One region of the Rugamonas sp. FW305-51 genome, then DNA from elsewhere that is predicted to be linked to it. Evidence: predicted binding sites of a transcription regulator. Region 1 holds the regulator's gene; the other holds the start of a gene.
The links. Region 1 encodes sigma-54, which starts transcription at its own class of promoters, with help from an activator protein. Its sites were predicted from a motif close to TGGCANGNAANCTGCTTT; they were not measured.

Region 1 (3,574 bases):
TCCTGTACGACCGCAAGACGGAAGACCGCGAAGTGATCGCCGCCCGCCTGGGCCAGGAACGCGGCCTGGCCGTGATCCCCGCCTACGACCACGCGCACGTGATCGCCGGCCAGGGCACGGCCGCCAAGGAACTGTTCGACAGCGTGGGCGAACTCGATTACCTGTTCGTGAGCACGGGCGGCGGCGGCCTGCTGTCGGGCAGCGCGCTGGCGGCGGCCACGCTGTCGCCGCGCTGCGCCGTGATCGGCGTCGAGCCGGAGGCGGGCAACGACGCCCAGCGTTCGCTGCGCAGCGGCCAGATCGTCCACATCGAGGTGCCCGACACCATCGCCGACGGCGCCCAGACCCAGCACATCGGCAAGCTGGTGCTGCCCATCCTGCAGACCCACGTGCGCGACATCGTCACCGTCAACGACGACCAGCTGCGCAGCCAGATCCGTTTCTTCGCCGAGCGCATGAAGATGGTGGTGGAAGGCGCCGGTGCGCTGGCCGCCGCTGCGGCCATGAACGGGGTGGTCGATATCCGCGGCAAAAAAGTGGGCGTGATCGTCAGCGGTGGCAATATCGATATGGCGCTGTTCGCCGAGTGCATGGCGCGCAGCGCGCCGCAGAACTGACCCCCAGCACGCATACGGTTTATACCATTTATACGGTTTAGACGAAAAGTACGCGACGTAGGGCCGCAAAAAAGGGCGCCAGATGCGCCCTTTGTTTTCTCAAGCCGGGACCGTCTTATGCGGTGGCGGCGGGTTCGAAGGTGTCCGGCAGATGCTTGATCGCATCGTGGCCGTGTTCCTGAACTTTGGATTTGTATTTCATGACCTGACGATCAAGCTTGTCGATCAGGGTGTCGATGGCGGCGTACAGGTCTTGCGACAGGCTCTCCACATACACGGTCTTGCCGGACATGCGCAAATTGATCTCTGCCTTCTGGCGCTTCTCTTTCTCGGTGAGGTTATCTACGGTCAGGATGACAGCAATATCAATCACTTGATCGAAGTGGCGTTTGATGCGCTCCAGCTTGTTCTGCACATATTCGCGAATGGCTGGGGTCACTTCGAGATGATGTCCACTGATGGTGAGATTCATACACACTCCTAAAGATGATGTCGCTTACGGTCAGTGCGCTGCCCTTTCAGGCCGGGCGCGCAGGAACCAGATAACTACAAAGACTTGCGGAGACTGACTGGCGGGATCTTTAATGCTTCGCGATATTTGGCAACAGTTCGTCGCGCAATCACCATGCCTTGTTCTCCCAGCATGTCCGCAATCTTACTGTCGGATAAAGGATTTTTAGGGTCTTCTGCTCCTGTCAATTGCACGATCAGTGCACGTATCGCCGTCGATGATGCTTCTCCCCCCGCTTCGGTGGCGACATGGCTGCCAAAGAAATATTTCAACTCAAACATGCCATGCGGGGTCAGCATATACTTCTGAGTTGTTACCCGAGAAATAGTACTCTCGTGTAGTCCCAGTGTATCAGCAATTTCACGCAACACAAGGGGCCTCATGGCAACGGCGCCGTGCGAGAAAAAATTCTTTTGCCGTTCCACTATGGCTTGCGCCACGCGCAGGATGGTGTCGAAGCGCTGGCGCATGTTCTTGATCAGCCATTTCGCTTCCTGCAGCTGGGCCCCCATGGCGCCCTCGCCCTTGCCCTGCTTGAGCAGGTTGGCGTACATGGCGTTGACCCGCAGGCGCGGCATGACGTCGTTGTTCAAGGTGACCTGCCAGCCGTTGCGGGCCTTCTTGACGATCACGTCCGGCACCACGTAGTCCGACACGTCCGAGGCAAACGCGGCGCCCGGGTGCGGATTGCACTGGCGGATCACGGCCTGCGCTTCGCGCAAGTCCTCGTCGTCGCACTGCATGGCCTTCTTGAGCTTGTTGAAGTCGCGCTGGGCGAACCAGGCCAGGTGCTGTTCCACGATGGCCAGCGCCATGCGGCGCGTCACCAGCGGCACGTGCGGCATGCGCTTGATCTGCAGCGCCAGGCACTCGGAGGCGTTGCGGGCGCCCACGCCCACGGGGTCGAAACTTTGCAATAACGACAAGGCCGTCTGCAGCTCCTCGGGCTCGATGTCCAGTTCTGCCGGCAGGCGGGCCAGGATTTCTTCCAGCGGTTCTTCCAGGTAGCCGTTTTCGTCGAGCGCGTCGATGATGATTTCCACCAGCGCCCGGTCGCGCATTTCCAGCACCGTCACCCGCATCTGCTCCATCAGGTGTTCGCGCAGGGTGCAGTGGTTTGCTTCGAGCTGGGGCCGGGAGTCCTCGTCGTCGGGCGTCTTGCTGCGCCCGGCGTCGCTCCAGTCCATGTCGCCCTCGGGCGCGGCGTCGCCGTCGGCGCCCTCGAACGGCTCGGCCTCGGCCGGCGCGGGCGCATCCTGCTGCTGGCCGGGCGGGCCTTCGGGCGGCGCCTCGGCCGGCGCGCTTTGCTGGCTGATGGCGCCGTCGGCCAGCAGCCGCACGGAATGGTCGAGCGGATCGTCGAGCCGCTCCAGCAGCGGATTGTCGGTCAGCAGCTGTTCCAATTCCTGGTGCAACTCCAGCGTGGACAACTGCAGCAGGCGTATCGATTGCTGCAGTTGCGGGGTCAGCGCGAGGTGCTGCGAAGTGCGCAGTTGCAATGACTGTTTCATGGCTTTACTTACATACCTTACATACGGAAGTGTTCACCCAGATACACGCGACGCACCGATTCGTTGGCGATGATGTCGTCTGGCCGGCCTGACGCCAATACCGTGCCCTGGTTGATGATATACGCGCGGTCGCAGATGCCCAGCGTCTCGCGCACATTGTGATCGGTGATCAGCACGCCGATGCCGCGTTCCTTGAGGAAGCGCACGATGCGCTGGATCTCAATGACGGCGATCGGGTCGACCCCGGCGAATGGTTCGTCGAGCAGCACGAAGCGGGGATTGGTCGCCAGTGCGCGCGCGATTTCGACCCGGCGCCGCTCGCCCCCGGACAGGGACAGCGCCTGGTTCTCGCGCAGCTTCTCGATTTGCAGATCGGCCAGCAGGGTATTGAGCCGTTCATCGATTTCGGCCTTGGATAAAGGCTTGCCGTTCACTTGCTGGATTTCCAGCACGGCGCGGATGTTTTCTTCCACCGTCAGCTTGCGGAACACGGACGCTTCCTGCGGCAGGTAGGACAGGCCCATCACGGCCCGCCGGTGGATGGGCAGCGACGAAATGTCGACGCCCGAGATGTCGATGGTGCCCGCGTCCGACGGCACCAGGCCCACGATCATGTAGAACGAGGTGGTCTTGCCGGCGCCGTTGGGGCCCAGCAGGCCCACCACTTCGCCGCACTCGACCTGCAGCGAGACGTCGTGCACCACCTGGCGCTTGCCGTAGCTCTTTTGCAGACCGCGCACGATCAGGGTGCTGCCGCAGCGTTGCATGTCCATGCTCATTTCCCCGCCGGCGGCACGGAAGCCGCTGCCGGCGCCGGGCTCTTGTTGGACGGCTGGATCACCATGGTGCCGCGGCCGGCACCCGGCTTGCTCTCGCCGGTGGCCGTGTTCTTGACGGCGAAGAATTCCTTGCGGCTGTCGTAGGAGATGAATTCG
Region 2 (3,574 bases), on a different contig from region 1:
ATCCGGGTGCGCGACATCGAAACGGGCAAGGACACGAGCGACCATATCCGGTGGGTCAAGTTCTCCAACACGGCCTGGCTGCGCGACGGTTCCGGCTTTTTCTACAGCCGCTACGACGAACCCAAGGAAGCGACCAAGCTGGCCGACGTGAACTACTTCCAGAAGCTGTACTTCCACAAGATGGGCACGCCGCAAGGCAGCGACACCCTGGTCTACGAACGTCCCGACCACAAGGACTGGGGCTTCGGCGGCGAGGTAAGCAATGACGGTCGCTATCTCATCATCACGGCCTCGCAAGGCACCGAGCGCAAGAACCGCCTCTACTACAAGGACCTGCGCGCCAAGGACAGCAAGGTGGTGCCCCTGCTGGAGGACTTCGACGCGGCCTACAACTTCATCGACAACGACGGCCCCGTATTCTGGTTCCGCACCGACCTGAAGGCGCCGCGCGCACGCATCATCACCATCGACACCCGCAAGCCGCAGCCGGCCAACTGGAAGGAAATCGTGCCGGAGAGCGCGCAGACGCTGGTGTCGGCCAACATCGTCAACCAGCAACTGGTGGCTGACTACCTGAGCGATGCCCATAGCCAGGTCACCGTCTACGACCTGCACGGCAAGCGCCTGCACGACGTGGAACTGCCCGGCATCGGTTCGGCGGGCGGCTTCCAGGGCAAGCGCACGGATACGGAAACGTTCTACTCCTACACCAGCTTCACCACGCCATCGACCATCTACCGCTACGATATGAAGACGGGCAAGAGCAGCGTCTACCGCCAGCCCAAGGTGGACTTCGACCCGTCCGCGTACGAGACGCGCCAGCAGTTCTTCACCAGCCGCGACGGCACGCGCGTGCCCATGTTCATCGTGTCCAAAAAAGGGCTGAAACTGGATGGCAACAACCCGACCTACCTGTACGGCTACGGCGGCTTCAACATCTCGCTCACGCCATCGTTCTCGGTGGCCAACCTGGCCTGGGTCGAAATGGGCGGTGTGTACGTGATGGCTAACCTGCGCGGCGGCGGCGAATACGGCGAGGCGTGGCACGCGGCCGGCACCAAGCTGCAAAAGCAGAACGTGTTCGACGACTTCATCGGCGCCGCCGAGTGGCTGGTGCAGAACAAGGTTACCTCGCCAGCGCGCCTGGCGATCGGCGGCGGCAGCAACGGCGGCCTGCTGGTGGGCGCGGTAATGACCCAGCGGCCCGACCTGTTTGCCGCCGCGATCCCGCAAGTGGGCGTGCTGGACATGCTGCGCTTCCACAAGTTCACCATCGGCTGGGCCTGGACGTCGGACTACGGCTCGTCCGATAACGCCGACGAATTCAATGCGCTGCTCAAATACTCGCCGCTGCACAACCTGAAGAAGGGCACCTGCTACCCGGCCACCATGATTACCACGGCCGACCATGACGACCGCGTGGTGCCGGCGCACAGCTTCAAGTTCGCCGCCACGGCGCAGGCTGACCAGGGCGGTGCGGCCCCCATCCTGATCCGCATCGACACCAAGGCGGGGCACGGCGCCGGCAAGCCCACCACCAAGCAGATCGAGGAGGTGACCGATCGCTGGGGCTTCCTGACCCGCGCGCTGCATATGGAACAGCCGACCCAGGTTGCTGGAAAATAATCGCACCAATCTTGTGCGTGCGCGCCGAACGCGCACGCTTTTGATCCACGCGACTCGCCGCCCGTGCGCCACTTGCTGGTGCGCGGGCGGTCGCTGGAAAGCCAGGCGCGCATCTATCGCACAAACATAGTGCTACCCGTCCTACCTACTCACCGTCAAATGCATCATTATGGTGCGCAATTAGTGTGGCAATCAGGTCTAAAAAATAATATTCAATAAAATCAAATACTTGAAAAACTGCACCAAAATGGTACGGTTATTGCTTAAAGGAATACATCTTTACTTTTTGATGCATTCTTTTGGGGAGTAGTTTGATGGGTGGATACAAAGAAGGCGCCGACGCACTGTTTATCTTGCTCGGTGCAATCATGATTTTGGCGATGCATGCCGGTTTTGCTTTCCTGGAGCTGGGCACGGTAAGAAAGAAGAACCAGGTTAACGCCCTGGTCAAGATCCTGGTCGATTTTGCCATTTCGACCATCGCTTATTTTTTCGTCGGTTACAGCATCGCCTATGGCATTAATTTCTTCTCGGCCGCGGACGTGCTGGCGGCCAAGAACGGCTATGAACTGGTCAAGTTCTTCTTCCTGCTGACTTTTGCCGCCGCTATCCCCGCCATTATTTCCGGCGGCATCGCCGAGCGGGCCCGCTTTCATCCGCAACTGATCGCCACCGCCTTGCTGGTCGGCCTGGTCTATCCTTTCTTCGAGGGCATGGTGTGGAACCATCGCTTCGGCCTGCAGGAGTGGCTGGCGCAAGCGTTCGGCGCCGAGTTCCATGACTTTGCCGGCTCCGTCGTGGTGCACGCCGTCGGCGGCTGGGTTGCGCTGCCGGCCGTGCTGCTGCTGGGCGCGCGCCGCGGCCGCTACATGAAGAACGGCGCCATCGCCGCCCACCCGCCATCGTCGATTCCCTTCCTGGCGCTGGGCGCGTGGATCCTGACGGTGGGCTGGTTCGGCTTTAACGTCATGAGCGCCCAGGCGCTGGACAAGATGAACGGCCTGGTCGCCGTCAATTCGCTGATGGCCATGGTGGGCGGCACGCTGGTTGCACTCCTGCTGGGCAAGAACGACCCGGGCTTCGTCTACAACGGTCCGCTGGCCGGCCTGGTGGCCGTGTGTGCCGGTTCCGACCTGATGCACCCGCTGGGCGCACTGGTTACGGGCGCCATCGCCGGCGCCATCTTCGTGGCCATGTTCACGCTGGCGCAGAACAAGTGGAAGATCGACGACGTACTGGGCGTATGGCCGCTGCATGGTTTGTGCGGCGCCTGGGGCGGTGTGGCGGCCGGCATCTTCGGCCTCAAGTCGCTGGGCGGCGTGGGCGGGGTGTCGTTCGGTGCGCAATGCATAGGCACCGGCTTGGGTGTGGTGATTGCGCTGGCCGGCGGCTTTGCCATCTACGGTGTACTGAAGGCCACGCTGGGCCTGCGCCTGGATCCGGAAGACGAATTCCAGGGCGCCGACCTGGCCATCCACCGCATCTCCTCCACGCCGGAGCGTGAATCTAACTGGTAATTGCCAGCCGCATCGGGCGCGCCATGCGTCCGATGCGTGTCCTCCAGATCAGCGGTGGATCACCACCAGCAGCGCCTTGGCTTCCGTCTTGCCCGCGTTGCGGATCGCATGGGGCACGTCGGCCGGGTAGCGTGCCGTCCCGCCCAGTTTCACTTTCTTCTTGTGGACGCCAGCTTCCACTTCCACCGCGCCGTGCAGTAGCGTCAGGTGCTCGCTCGCGCCCGGGTCATGTGGCTGCGAGACCAGCTCGCCGCCCGGCGCCAGCGTCAATTCATACCATTCGTATTTCCCCGCCAGTTCCATCGGCCCCAGGATGCGCAGCACATAGCCGGCATGCTGGCCGGGCAGGGTGGGCGTCTCGTGCGCGTCCACCACGCGGATGGTTTCCGTATCCTTGTTGTCCACGCTGGCCAGCAGTTCTCCGATCTGCA

Region 2: the regulator sigma-54 is predicted to act here: its motif matches at 1,875-1,892, upstream of AC3WOS_RS02290 (ammonium transporter).

Annotation. Positions count from the first base shown of each region.
Region 1 is NZ_JBYSZG010000041.1:22,453-26,026, forward strand. It holds gene AC3WOS_RS22455 (threo-3-hydroxy-L-aspartate ammonia-lyase) at 1-617, shown strand, start outside; gene hpf (ribosome hibernation-promoting factor, HPF/YfiA family) at 733-1,089, opposite strand; gene AC3WOS_RS22465 (RNA polymerase factor sigma-54) at 1,164-2,639, opposite strand; gene lptB (LPS export ABC transporter ATP-binding protein) at 2,657-3,412, opposite strand; gene lptA (lipopolysaccharide transport periplasmic protein LptA) at 3,415-3,574, opposite strand, start outside.
Region 2 is NZ_JBYSZG010000002.1:239,045-242,618, reverse strand. It holds gene AC3WOS_RS02295 (prolyl oligopeptidase family serine peptidase) at 1-1,626, shown strand, start outside; gene AC3WOS_RS02290 (ammonium transporter) at 1,941-3,143, shown strand; gene AC3WOS_RS02285 (helix-turn-helix domain-containing protein) at 3,192-3,574, opposite strand, start outside.